One region of the Salipiger sp. PrR003 genome, then DNA from elsewhere that is predicted to be linked to it. Evidence: riboswitches for the same ligand, from Rfam matches in the RefSeq annotation. Region 1 holds a riboswitch; the other holds the start of a gene.
The links. A riboswitch is a leader RNA that binds a small molecule or an ion and turns the genes downstream of it on or off. The one in region 1 is predicted to bind thiamine pyrophosphate.
Positions count from the first base shown of each region.

Region 2: another riboswitch for thiamine pyrophosphate. It lies ahead of G0D83_RS20775 (thiamine ABC transporter substrate binding subunit); the one in region 1 lies ahead of thiD (bifunctional hydroxymethylpyrimidine kinase/phosphomethylpyrimidine kinase).

Region 1 covers NZ_JAAGOV010000027.1:10,718-16,995, reverse strand. The annotation lists gene G0D83_RS04630 (ABC transporter substrate-binding protein) at 1-98, opposite strand, end outside; gene G0D83_RS04625 (HesA/MoeB/ThiF family protein) at 119-1,075, opposite strand; gene G0D83_RS04620 (thiamine phosphate synthase) at 1,072-1,668, opposite strand; gene G0D83_RS04615 (thiazole synthase) at 1,665-2,435, opposite strand; gene thiS (sulfur carrier protein ThiS) at 2,438-2,632, opposite strand; gene G0D83_RS04605 (FAD-dependent oxidoreductase) at 2,616-3,584, opposite strand; gene thiD (bifunctional hydroxymethylpyrimidine kinase/phosphomethylpyrimidine kinase) at 3,589-4,389, opposite strand; TPP riboswitch at 4,434-4,537, opposite strand; gene G0D83_RS04595 (Lrp/AsnC family transcriptional regulator) at 4,626-5,096, opposite strand; gene G0D83_RS04590 (tryptophan 2,3-dioxygenase family protein) at 5,222-6,001, shown strand; gene G0D83_RS04585 (amino acid ABC transporter ATP-binding protein) at 6,070-6,278, opposite strand, start outside.
Region 2 covers NZ_JAAGOV010000055.1:30,715-36,992, reverse strand. The annotation lists gene G0D83_RS20785 (methyl-accepting chemotaxis protein) at 1-948, shown strand, start outside; gene aroC (chorismate synthase) at 1,096-2,196, opposite strand; TPP riboswitch at 2,390-2,498, shown strand; gene G0D83_RS20775 (thiamine ABC transporter substrate binding subunit) at 2,550-3,530, shown strand; gene G0D83_RS20770 (thiamine/thiamine pyrophosphate ABC transporter permease ThiP) at 3,506-5,035, shown strand; gene G0D83_RS20765 (ATP-binding cassette domain-containing protein) at 5,022-5,720, shown strand; gene G0D83_RS20760 (cytochrome c1) at 5,809-6,278, opposite strand, start outside.

The DNA.
Region 1 (6,278 bases):
TCGGGGTTGACGAACCAATCGAGCAAAAGGGTCATCTTGTCGGCCGCCAGCGCGGGGCTGGCGGTAAGAAAGGCGAGGGCGGTCAACAGGGATTTCACAGGGTGTCTCCTCCGGGGGATCATGAGGCAGAGGCCGCGACGAGAACGATCTCGCCGGGCCAGGTTTCGGCGACCTGTTCCGCGGCCCGCCAGGCGCGCAGGCCGGTCGCACAGCAAAGGGCCAACCGGGTGCCGGGGGCGGGCGGATGTGCCACCAGCGCGGCGGCGGTTGCCCGCGCGGCCTGCGGATGCAGGAGCGGGCCGTCGGGGCGCAGATCGATGATGTGGTCGCAGGGGCTCAGCTGGGCGGCGGCGACGAAGCGAAAGCAGGCTTCGGGTTCTGCCGCGTGGTCGAAGCGGAAGCTGGTCGAGCGCATCTCGAGACCATCGTAGCGAACCATCAGCCCGAGGGGCGATGGCGAGAGGCCGAGCAGCACGCTTAGCGCCATCTGCGCCTGCATTGCGCCGATGGTGCCGACCACGGGGCCGAGCACCCCGGCGGTGGCGCAGCTCGCGCCATTGCCCGGCGCGTCGGGGAACAGCGCCCGAAGCGAGGGCGCGCCGCCGCAGAAGCCGCCGACATAGCCGCCAAGCCCGAGCGCCGAGGCGCTGATCAGCGGCAGGCCTTCGGCAAGGCACAGGTCGCTCAGCAAGTAGCTGACCGCGTAGCTGTCGGCGCAGTCGAGCACGAGATCGGCGTGGCGGACCAGCTCGGGCGCGGTGGCCGGGGTCAGAACGTCCGGCACGGACTCGATGGTGATTTCGGGGTTGATCGCGCGGCAGCGCTCCGCGGCCACCTGCGCCTTGGGCCGGTCGCAGTCGGCCTCGGTGAACAGGGTCTGGCGGTGCAGGTTCGACAGGCTCACCACGTCGCCGTCGACGATGGTGATCTGGCCAACCCCCGCCCCGGCGAGCAGCGGAAGAACAGGCGCCCCGAGCCCGCCCGCGCCGACCACCAGAACGCGGGCCGCGGACAGCCGGCGCCGGCCGGACTCGCCCACTTCCGGCAGGATGGTCTGGCGGGCGTAGCGGCTCATCGGGTCGCCTCGAGCCACTGGCGGACGCGGGACTCCGGGTCGGTGTTCAGCGTGATGTCGGTGACCGCCGAGACGATGTCGGCCCCGGCCTCGAACACCCCGCCCGCGCGCTCGACCGACATGCCGCCGATGGCCACCAGCGGCACCGCACCCACCCGGGCCTTCCACTCGGTGACGCGCGGCAGCCCCTGCTGGTGCCATTTCATCTTCTTCAGGATCGTCGGGTAGACCGGGCCGAGCGCGACGTAATCGGGATCCATCGCCAGCACGCGCTCGAGCTCATCGTCGTCATGGGTCGAGACGCCGAGCTTCAGACCGGCGCGGCGGATCGCTTCGAGATCTGCGGTGTCGAGATCCTCCTGCCCGAGGTGCAGCCAGTCGCAGCCGAGGTCGATGGCCTCTTGCCAATAGTCATTGACCACCAGCACCGCCCCATGCGCGCGGCACAGATCGCGCGACAGGGCGATCTCTGCGCGGACGGTTTCCGGCGGCTGATCCTTGATGCGCAGCTGGACCAGCTTGACGCCGAGCGGCAGCACCCGGCGCAGCCAGTCCGAGTGATCGAAGATCGGGTAGAAGCGGTCGAGGTTCATGCGAGAAACGCCTTTCCGATAACGGGGGTCGAGGCTTCGGCCATGTCGCGGGCCTCGATTGGGTCGGCCTCATGCGCCAGCCGTCCCGCCTCGATCGCGCGCATCATGGCGCGGGCCATGGCCACGGGGTCGCCTGCGCGGGCGACGGCGGTGTTGAGCAGCACCCCGTCATAGCCCAGCTCCATCGCCTGCGCCGCATGGCTCGGCAGACCGATTCCGGCATCGATCACCAGCGGCACCTCGGGGAATTCCGACCGCATGGCGCGCAGCGCGTAGATGTTGTTGAGCCCGCGTCCTGATCCGATCGGCGCGCCCCAGGGCATCAGCACCTCGCAGCCCGCGGCCAGCAGGCGCTCACCGACGATCAGGTCCTCGGTGGTGTAGGGGAAGACCTGGAAGCCGTCCTCGGTCAGGATCTTCGCCGCCTCGACCAGCTGGAAGACATCGGGTTGCAGGCTGTCGGTGTGGCCGATCAGTTCAAGCTTGATCCAGCGCGTGCCGAAGACCTCGCGCGCCATATGCGCGGTGGTCACCGCTTCCTTGACGGTGTGGCAGCCTGCGGTGTTGGGCAGGATGAGAACGCCGAGCTCCTGGATCATCTTCCAGAAGGCGGCGCCCGCCCCCTCGGCGCCTTCGCGGCGCAAGGACACAGTTGCGACCCCGGCGCCGCTCTCGCGGAAGGCTTGCTCGAGGATCGCGGGGCTTGGGTATTGCGCGGTGCCCAGCATCAGCGGGTTGGGCAATTGGGTGCCGTAGAAGGGTTTCATGGTCATCCTCCCTGCATGGGGGCGAGAATTTCGACGCGGTCGCCGTCGTGTAGTGGATGCGAGGCGCGCAGAGCGGCCGGGACGAAGGTCTCGTTCACTGCCGTGGCGACCCGCCCGGAGACACCGCGTTCTTCGAGCAGTCCCGCGAGGGTCGTGGCGGCCACGTCGTGGGGCGCGCCGTTAATCACGATCTTCATCGACCATCTCCGTGTGAAGGTTGCTGAGGGCAAGATCGGCCACGCCGCGCGCCAGCGCGGGGGCCAGCAGGTAGCCGTGGCGATAGAGGCCATTGGCGTAGATCCGGCCGCCGATCCGGCGGATGCGGGGCAGGTTGTCGGGAAAGGCGGGGCGCAAGTCGACGCCGATCTCGAGCACCTCGGCCTCGCCGAAGGCGGGGCTCAGCGCATAGGCGGCGCTGAGCAGCTCGAGCATCGATCGCGCGGTGATCCGGCGGCGGTCTTCGCTCTCGATCATCGTCGCGCCCAGCATGTAGACGCCGCTCCCGCGGGGGACGATGTAGAGCGGGATGCGCGGGTGGAGCAGGCGCACCGGACGCGAAAGCGTCACGTCCGGGCAGCGGATCACCAGCATCTCGCCCTTCACTCCGCGCAGGTCGTGCAGGGTGTCGCGCGCGCTCAGGCCCCGGCAGTCGATGGCATTCTGCAGGTCCTCGGGCGCCTCGGTCGCGTGAAACGCCACGCCGCGCGCCTGCAGGTCGGCGTAAAGGTCGGCCAGCGCTTGGCGAGGGTTCAGATGCGCCTCGTCCTCGAAAAAGAGCCCCTTCGGGTAGCCATGCAGGTCAGGCTCGAGCTCGGCCAGCTCGGCGTCGACCTCGCGGAAGCCGGTGGTGCGGCGCGCAAAGCGGCGCAGGTCGGGCAGGTCGCGTCGCCCGGCGACGACCAGCGTGCCGCAGCGCGCCACCGTGGTACGCTGCTGCCACCAGCCGATCGCCTGCTGGCCGAGCCGGAGCACCGGCTCTTCGGCGTTTTCATATTCGCACCATGGCGCCAGCATGCCGCCCGCCCACCACGAGCAGCCATGCGGCCCGGGCGGGCCCGCCGGGTCGAACACCTGGACCTTGGCACCGCGCGCGGCGAGTTCGCTGGCCACCGCGAGGCCCGCGACGCCGGATCCGATGACCGAGAACATCGCCTCAGCTCCAGACATGGTGGAAGTGGTGCAGCGGCCCATGGCCGTGACCGACATTCAGCCCGTCGGCCGCCGCAATCGCCTGCTGGACGTAGCGGTGCGCCTCGGCGGTGGCCTCCGCGAGAGGCTGCCCCTTCGCAAGACCGGCAGCGATGGCCGAGGAGAGCGTGCAGCCGGTGCCATGGGTGTTGCGGGTGTGCTGACGCGGGGCGGTGAAGCTGGCCAGAACTTCGCCGCCCGAGATCAGGATATCCTCGCAGAGCGCGCCCTCGGCGTGGCCCCCCTTCATCAGGACAGCCTGCGCACCGCCCGCGCAGAGCGCCTTGCCCTGGTCGATCATCTCCTCCGCGGTGCTGGCGAGGGGCAGACGCAGCAACGCGGCGGCCTCGGGCAGGTTCGGGGTCACGAGGGTCGCACGGGGGGCAAGTTTCTCGCGCAGCGCCGCCACGGCGTCAGGGGCAAGCAGAGCGTCTCCGGACTTTGCGATCATCACCGGATCGAGCACGATGGCGCCGCCATATCCCGCGAGAGCGCGGGTCACGCAGTCGATGATATCCGGCGTCGCCAGCATTCCGATCTTGACCGCGCGCACGTCGAGATCGCTCAGCACGGCGCTGATCTGCGCCTCGATGATGTCTTGCGGGATGGCGTGCACGGCGGATACGGCGCAGGTGTTCTGGGCGGTCACCGCGGTGATGACGCTGGCGCCGTAGACACCAAGCGCGGACATGGTCTTCAGGTCCGCCTGGATGCCCGCGCCGCCGCTGCTGTCGGATCCGGCTATGGTCAAAGCGACATGCGCCAAAGGGTGCTCCTCCAAAAACAAGGGCACCGCGCATGGAAAACGTCCGATAGCTATAGACCGTTCCCTACGCCGGTATTGCCCGGATCAGGTTCGATGGGTTAGCGCGTTCGCGCCTCTCAGCCTTTTCGAGGCACCCCAACGGTACGCAAATGGGTAGCAACGCGACGGACCGAAGTCAAACCGGCTGGCACAATCTCGGTGCGCCCACGCCGCACCGTTGTTGCCGGTCGGGCCTTCTAACCCTTGTCGGGGCGCCGTGTCGCGAGATCAGCGAGGCTCTGATCGCGCTTGATCGCACGGGTGATCACGGAGGTCCGGGTGCGGATGACTCCGGGAAAGCGCGCGATCTCGTAGCGGATGAGAGTGTCCATCTCGGCCATGTCGCGGGCGATGACATGAAGGGCATAGTCGGCGTCGCCCGTCGTGGCGTGGCATCGCCAGATCGAGGGATGGCGCGTCACTTCGCGCTCGAATGCTTCCGCAGCTTCGAAATCGAGCGTCACTGTGATGTTGGCCTCGAGCCCGAATCCCAGGGCCGCTGGGTCGAGCACGGCCTTGTAGCCGGTGATCGCACCGGCCAGCTCAAGGGCCTTGACGCGTTTCCAGACCGGGGTTTTCGACATCTGCAGCCGGTCTGACAGCTCGGCGAAAGACAGGCGCGCGTCTGCTTCGAGGAGTCCCAGGATTTTCAGATCGACGGCATCCATTCGTTCTCTCCGATCCGCGAACGTGAGGTGATTCGTTCCCAAATTTCCCCGAAAATACGCGGAATGAGAATAATGATTTCCCAGATTAGGGGAACATGTCGGGATATCCAACAGTGGAGCTGCAGATGAAATCCCGCGCCGAGTATCACGAGATGATCGAGTCCCCGAAGATGCTGGACTATGGCGTCTATCTGGATGTGGCCAAGCTCCTGGATTGCCAGAAACCGCTGGCCGAGATGTGCAACGCCGACGAGCTGCAATTCCAGATCGTCCACCAGGTCGAAGAGCTTTGGATGAAGCTGATGGCCTACACGCTGGTCGACGTGATGGCCTACCTCGACGAAGGCAACACCCACCGGGTCGTGACACTCATGGGGCGGGTTCACCGTCTGATGCGGCTGATGACGGCGCAGCTCGATGTGCTGGAGACGATGTCGCCGCGCGAATACCAGGAAATCCGCCTGCAGCTTGGCAACGGATCCGGCCAGGAAAGCCCGGGCTTCCAGACGCTGCTGCGCATGCCCAACGATCTGTGGAGCGCCTACAAGGCGACCTATCTCGATGGCAAGGGGCTGACCGTCGCGGAGGTCTACGACGCCAAGTACGATCACGGCGAGAGCTATGTCGTCGCCGAGGCCCTGGTCGAGTATGATGAGCTGTTCCAGAAGTTTCGCGCCATGCACCTTTTCCTCATCCACCGGTCGATCGGGCTGGGGTCAAGATCGTTGAAGGGGCGCCCCGTGGGGCTGCTGGAAGCGGGCGCCAAGCACCGATTCTTTCCCGAGCTCTGGGATGTGCGCTGCGATATGACCGACGCGTGGGGCGCGAGCTACGGGGTCGTGCGCGAGGCCATTCACGACAAGCCGCAGAAGCCCGTCGTCGCCGGGGGCTGCCCGATGGGCTGAGGCACCGATCGGGCCTTCCCGTCGTCTCCTGCCTGCCGGTCAGGAGGCCGCCGGAGTACGCCGCCGGCTCAGTGGCCGAAGATCTGGCTCAGGAAAAGCTTGGTGCGGTCGTTCTGCGGGGCGCTGAAGAAGGGTTCCGGCGCATTCTCTTCGATGATCTGGCCGCGATCCATGAAGATGACGCGGTCCGCGACCTGCCGCGCGAAGCCCATCTCGTGGGTGACGCAGAGCATGGTCATGCCGTCCTGGGCAAGGCCAACCATGGTGTCGAGGACTT
Region 2 (6,278 bases), on a different contig from region 1:
GTTCAGCTCTGCGAAGATTTCAACGCGCTCTCCGAGGGAATCGGCACTTTGGTCAGCTCGCTGCGGGCCTCCGCTGATACGGTGCAGCGCAACTCCAAGGAACTGTCCAACATGTCCCGCGACATGTCGCGCCGCTCCGAGGTGCAAGCCGCCACGCTCGAGGAATCCGCGGCCGCGCTGGAGCAGCTCTCCTCCAGCGTCCGCGCCGCCGCCGACCGCGCCGAGGACGCCGACCGCCGCGTCGGAGAGGGCCGCCGCCGCGCCGAAGAGGGCGGCGCGGTCATGGAGAAGGCACTCGCGGCCATGGGCTCCATCGCCGCCTCCTCCGACCAGATCACCCAGATCATCGGCGTCATCGACGATATTGCCTTCCAAACCAACCTCCTGGCGCTCAACGCCGGGGTCGAGGCAGCCCGCGCCGGCGAGTCGGGCAAGGGCTTTTCCGTGGTCGCCTCCGAGGTCCGGTCCCTGGCACAACGCGCGTCGGAATCCGCACGGGAAATCAAGGCGCTGGTGTCAAATAGCTCGCAACAGGTCAAGGATGGCGGTCAACTCGTGGAACAGACGGGCACGGCGCTCTCTGACATCGTGCGCAATGTGAGCGAGGTCTCCGAACTTGTCGCCGAGATCGCCACCGCCGCCAAGGAACAGGCCGCCGGCCTGCAAGAGATCAACGTCGGCGTGGCGGAACTCGACAAGGTCACCCAGCAGAACGCCGCCATGGTCGGCGAGACGAGCACCGCCAGCGACCAGCTCAACAGCGAAGCCGACCGTCTGCTGTCGCAACTCAACCGCTTCTCGGGCGCGGAACTCTCCGACAGCTCCGAAGTCACCCCGCTGGCGGTGCCGATCGAGAACTTCGAGCCCGCGCCGCCGAGCGTGGGCCCGGCCACGCCCGCGCCTGCGAGGGCGGGGGCCGGGGATGACGTGAGCTGGGAAGAGTTCTGAGGTGCCGCGCGCCGGCCCACGGCGCCGCTCCTCAGAATGGCCGCAGCTGACGCGGGGGTGATGGCGCACCTTCGCCAGGCTGCGTCACATCGCTGGGGCGGCAGTCACGCCCGCAGGGATACAAAGCCAGATCGTCGTCGCCTGGGCTCAGCCGATATGCCCGCGGTTCGCGCCGATCTGGCCGCGATGCAGCAACAGGTGATCAAGGATCACGCAGGCCATCATTGCCTCGCCCACCGGCACCGCGCGGATACCGACGCACGGGTCATGCCGCCCCTTGGTGACGATCTCCGTCTCCTCGCCGCTCTCTGTCACCGTCTTGCGCGGGGTCAGGATCGACGAGGTCGGCTTCACCGCGAAGCGCACCACCACGTCCTGACCCGTGGAAATCCCGCCAAGAATGCCGCCCGCGTGGTTCGAGCTGTAAACCGGCCCGTCCGGCCCCATGGTGATCTCGTCGGCGTTCAGGGTGCCGGTCAGCGTGGCCGCCGCCATGCCTTCGCCGATTTCCACCGCCTTCACCGCGTTGATCGACATCATCGCCGCCGCGAGATCGGTGTCGAGCTTGCCGTAGATCGGCGCACCCAGCCCGGCCGGCACGCCGCGCGCCGTCACCTCGATCACCGCACCGACGCTGTCCCCGGATTTACGCAGCCCGTCGAGGTAGTCCGCCCAGCCCTCGGCCGCCTCGGCATCCGGGCACCAGAACGGGTTGCGGGCGATCTCCTCCCAGTCGAAGCGCGACCGGTCGATGGCTTGCGGGCCCATCTGCACCATGTAGCCGGTGATCTGCAGCCCCGGTGCCAGTTCGGCCAGCGCCGCGCGCGCCAGACCGCCCGCCGCCACCCGCGCCGCGGTCTCGCGCGCCGAGGAGCGGCCGCCGCCGCGATAGTCGCGGATGCCGTATTTCTGGAAGTAGGTGATGTCGGCATGGCCCGGTCGGAACTTCGCCGCGATCTCGGAATAGTCCTTTGAACGCTGGTCGGTGTTCTCGATCATCAGCTGCACCGGCGTGCCGGTGGTCTGCCCTTCGAACACGCCCGAAAGAATCTTCACCGCGTCGGGCTCGCGCCGCTGGGTGGTGTACTTGTTCTGCCCCGGCTTGCGCAGGTCGAGCCAATTCTGCAGCGCCGCCTCGTCGATCGGCACGCCCGGCGGGCAGCCGTCCACCGTGGCACCAAGTGCCGGTCCGTGGCTCTCGCCCCAGGTGGTCACGCGGAAGAGATGGCCGAAGGTGTTGAGGCTCATGGTCGGGTCTCCTGTGTCGTGCCGTCCGGGTGCAAGCTTGCGAAAGCCCGCGCCGCGGGCTCGCCGTTCAGGCCAGTCTGTTAGGCCAGAGCGGCCCATGCCTCAAGGGAATTGTCTCGCCGCACCCCGAGGTCGCGCATGGCCGGGCCCGAGGCGAATGACCTTGCCAGACGCCCCCACCCCGGCTAGGTCTTGCGCTACCTCGGGGTGCCGCCCGCGCAAGCGCCGGCTGAGATGCAAATCGCGAACCCGTTGAACCTGACCCGGTTAACACCGGCGGAGGGAAGGTCACGGCCCCGGGCGCAGCGCCCCTCGGCCCATCTTGCCCTCTCGCCGCAAATTTGGAGGATGCCATGAAGGCCATCAGTTTTGCAGCGGGATGTCTCTTTGCCAGCACGGCGCTGGCGCAGGAGCCCGTTCTGACCGTCTACGCCGGCGACTACGTCGTCTCGGAGTGGGGTCCCGGCCCGAAGATCGAGGAGATGTTCGAGGCGCGCTGCGGCTGCGACCTGCAGTTCAAGCCCGGCGACCTGCTGCCGCGCCTGCTGCTCGAGGGGGAGCGGACCGAGGCCGACGTGGTCTTCGGCCTCAACACCGACGTGACCAAGAGGGCGCGCGAGAGCGGCCTCTTCGCGCCGCATGGCGTGGACCTCTCGCCGCTGACCCTGCCGATCGACTGGACCGACGACACCTTCCTTCCGTACAACTACGGCGAGACGGCCTTCGTCTACGACAGCAGCCGTTTGCCTGAGCCGCCGCAGAGCTTCGACGCGCTGCTTGACGCGCCAAACGATCTGAAGATCGTCATTCAGGACCCGCGCAGCTCGATCTCGGGCCTTGCCATGGCGCTCTGGGTGCAATCCATCTACGGCGATAGGGCCGAGGACGCCTGGCGCAAGTTCGCCCCGAAGATCCTGACCGTCACCAAGGGATGGTCGGAAAGCTACGGGCTCTTCACCGACGGCGAGGCCGACATGGTGCTGAGCTACACCACCTCGCCCGCCTATCACATCATCGCCGAGGACGATCACAGCAAGAAGGCGCTGATCTTCCCCGAGGGCAACTACTTCATGGTCGAGCTGGCCGCGAAAGTGGCCACCAGCGACCAACCCGAGCTGGCGCAAGAGTTCATGGAATTCCTCCTGACCCCCGATTTCCAGCAGATGATCGCCACCGGCAACTGGTCCTTCCCCGCGGCCCTGCCGCATGATGAGTGGCCCGAGGGGTTCAAGGAGCTCGAGCTGCCGAGCAAGGTGCTGTTCTACTCCGAGGACGAGGCCGCCGCGCTGCGCGACGAGGCCATCGAGGCATGGCGTCGCGGCCTCTCGCAATAAGCGCCGCGCTGATCGCGGCAGGGCTGGTGCTGGCCCTGGTGCTCGGCCCGGTCGCCGCGGTGCTGGCCCGCGCCGGAGGCTGGGGCACGCTCGGCCCCGGCGACTGGCAGGCGCTGCGCTTCACGCTCTGGCAATCGCTGCTCTCGGCTGCCTTCTCGGTGGCGCTGGCGATCCCGGTCGCCCGCGCGCTGGCCCGGCGGCGCTTCCCGGGGCGCGGGCTGCTGATCTCGCTGCTGGGTGCGCCCTTTATCCTGCCGACCATCGTCGGGGTGCTGGGGCTGATCGCGGTCTTCGGCCAGAACGGCCTGATCAACGGCACCCTGCGGGCGCTCGGCCTGAAGGGCTTCAGCATCTACGGGCTGCACGGTGTGCTGCTGGCGCATGTCTTCTTCAACCTGCCGCTCGCGACCCGGCTGCTGCTGCAGGGCTGGCTGGCGATCCCCGCCGAGCGCTTCCGGCTTGCCGCTTCGCTGGGCCTCTCGCCCCGGGCCATGTTCCGCACGCTGGAAGCCCCCATGCTGCTACGCATCGCGCCCGGGGCCTTCGCGGTGATCTTCGTCATCTGCCTGTCGAGCTTTGCCGTGGCGCTGACGCTGGGCGGCGGGCCGCGCGCCACGACGGTGGAACTGGCAATCTACCAGGCGGCGCGCTTCGACTTCGACCTCGGCCGGGCGGCGCTGCTCTCGGTGATCCAGCTCGGCCTCGCGCTGGCGGCCGGGCTGGTGGCCCTGAGGCTCGGCACCGGCGGCGGCTTCGGGGCGGGGCTCGACCGGATGGTCACCCGCTGGGACGGGCGCACGGGCCTGTCCCGCGTCATGGATGCCGTATGGATCGCCCTCGCCGCGCTTTTCCTACTGGCGCCGCTCGGGATGGTTGTCGCGCGCGGCCTGCCCGGGCTGGCGCAGCTTGGCACGGGCTCGTGGGAGGCCGCGTGGAACTCGCTTGCCGTGGCGCTGGTCTCGACGCTGCTCTGTTTGGCCTGGGCGCTGCCCCTCTCGACCCGCTGGGGCGAATGGATGGGGCTCGTCGGTCTCGCGGTCTCGCCGCTGGTGCTGGGCACCGGGCTCTTCCTCATCGTGCGCCCCTTCGTCAACCCGCTGTCGCTGGCGCTGCCGGTCACCACGCTGGTCAACGCGCTCGTCGCCCTGCCCTTCGCCCTGCGCATCCTGCGCCCCGAGGCCGAGGCGGTGCGCGCCGACTATGCGCGGCTCGCGCAGGCGCTCGGGCTGACGCCGCTGGCCTGGATCCGGCTGGTGCTGCTGCCCCGCCTGCGCCGCCCGCTGGGCTTTGCCGCGGGTCTGACTGCAGCGCTGTCGATCGGCGATCTCGGCGTCATCGCGCTTTTTGCCGACCCCGAGCGGGCGACCCTGCCCCTGCAGGTCTACCGGCTGATGGGCTCCTACCAGATGGAGGCAGCGGCGGGGGCGGCGCTGCTCCTGCTGATCTTCAGCTTCGGGGCCTTCTGGCTCTGCGACCGGGGAGGCCGCGCCAATGCTGACGCTTGAAAATCTGCGCTTCACCGAGGGCGACTACAGCCTCTCGGCGAACTTCTCTCTCGCGCCCGGGCGCCGGGTGGCGATCATCGGCCCCTCTGGCGCGGGCAAATCGACTTTGCTCGACCTGATCGCAGGGTTCCTTGCGACAAAGTACGGTCGCCTGCTCTGGCGGGGGCAGGACATCACCGCCACCCCGCCCGACCGGCGCCCCGTGGCGATGCTTTTTCAGGAGAACAACCTCTTCCCGCACCTGAACCTTGCCCGGAACCTTGGCCTGGCCCTGCGCCCCGGCGGCGGGCGGCTGACGACGGAGGAGGCGCGCAAGCTCGAGTCGGCGCTGGAGCGCGTGGGCCTCGGCGGCCTCTCGGAACGCAAGCCGGGCGCGCTCTCGGGCGGGCAGCAGAGCCGGGCCGCGCTGGCGCGGGTTCTGTTGCAGGCCCGGCCCATCCTCGCCCTCGACGAGCCCTTTGCCGCGCTGGGACCGGCGCTGAAGGTGCAGATGCTCGATCTGGTGCAGGAGGTGGCCGGCGAACTCGGCGCGCTGGTGCTGCTGGTCAGCCACGACCCGCAGGACGCCCGGCGCTTTGCCGAGGAAACGGTGCTGGTCGCCGAGGGTGTCGCCCATCCCCCGGTCGAGACGCAGGCGCTGTTCGACGCCCCTCCGGAGGCGCTGCGGGCCTATCTGGGCCAGTAGTGCAGCCCGAGCCGGGTGGCTTGGCAGCGATTCCGAATCAAAAGGCCCCGCCAAACGGCGGGGCCTTCTGTTTCGCGTCAGCCGAGGCTCACTCCGGCTTGTGCTTGATCGGGCGCCAGATGCGCTTGTTGGTCAGGTACAGCAGCACCGACAGCAGCGTCAGGAACAGAACCCCGACGAAGCCCGCGTGCTTGCGCGCCATCATCTTCGGCTCGGCGGTCCACATAAGGAAGGCCGCCACATCCTGTGCCTCGTGGTGCAGCTCGTTCGAGTGCCCGTCGGCGAATTCCACGTCCTCGCCCGCGAGCGGCGGGGCCATGGCGATCCAGCCGGTCGAGAAGGCATGGTTTTCATAGAAGGTGGTGCCCGCTTCGACCTTGGTCTCGCCGGTGTAGCCGGTGAGGATCGAGGCGATGTACTCCGCGCCGCCCATACCGTTGAAAAGCTGCGACAGGCCGGTGCCGTAGGGGCCATGGAAGCCCGCACGCGCCTTGGCCATCAGCGACAGGTCGGGCGCGCCGACGCCGGTGTTCTCGGGGAAGTGGTCGGTCGGGATCG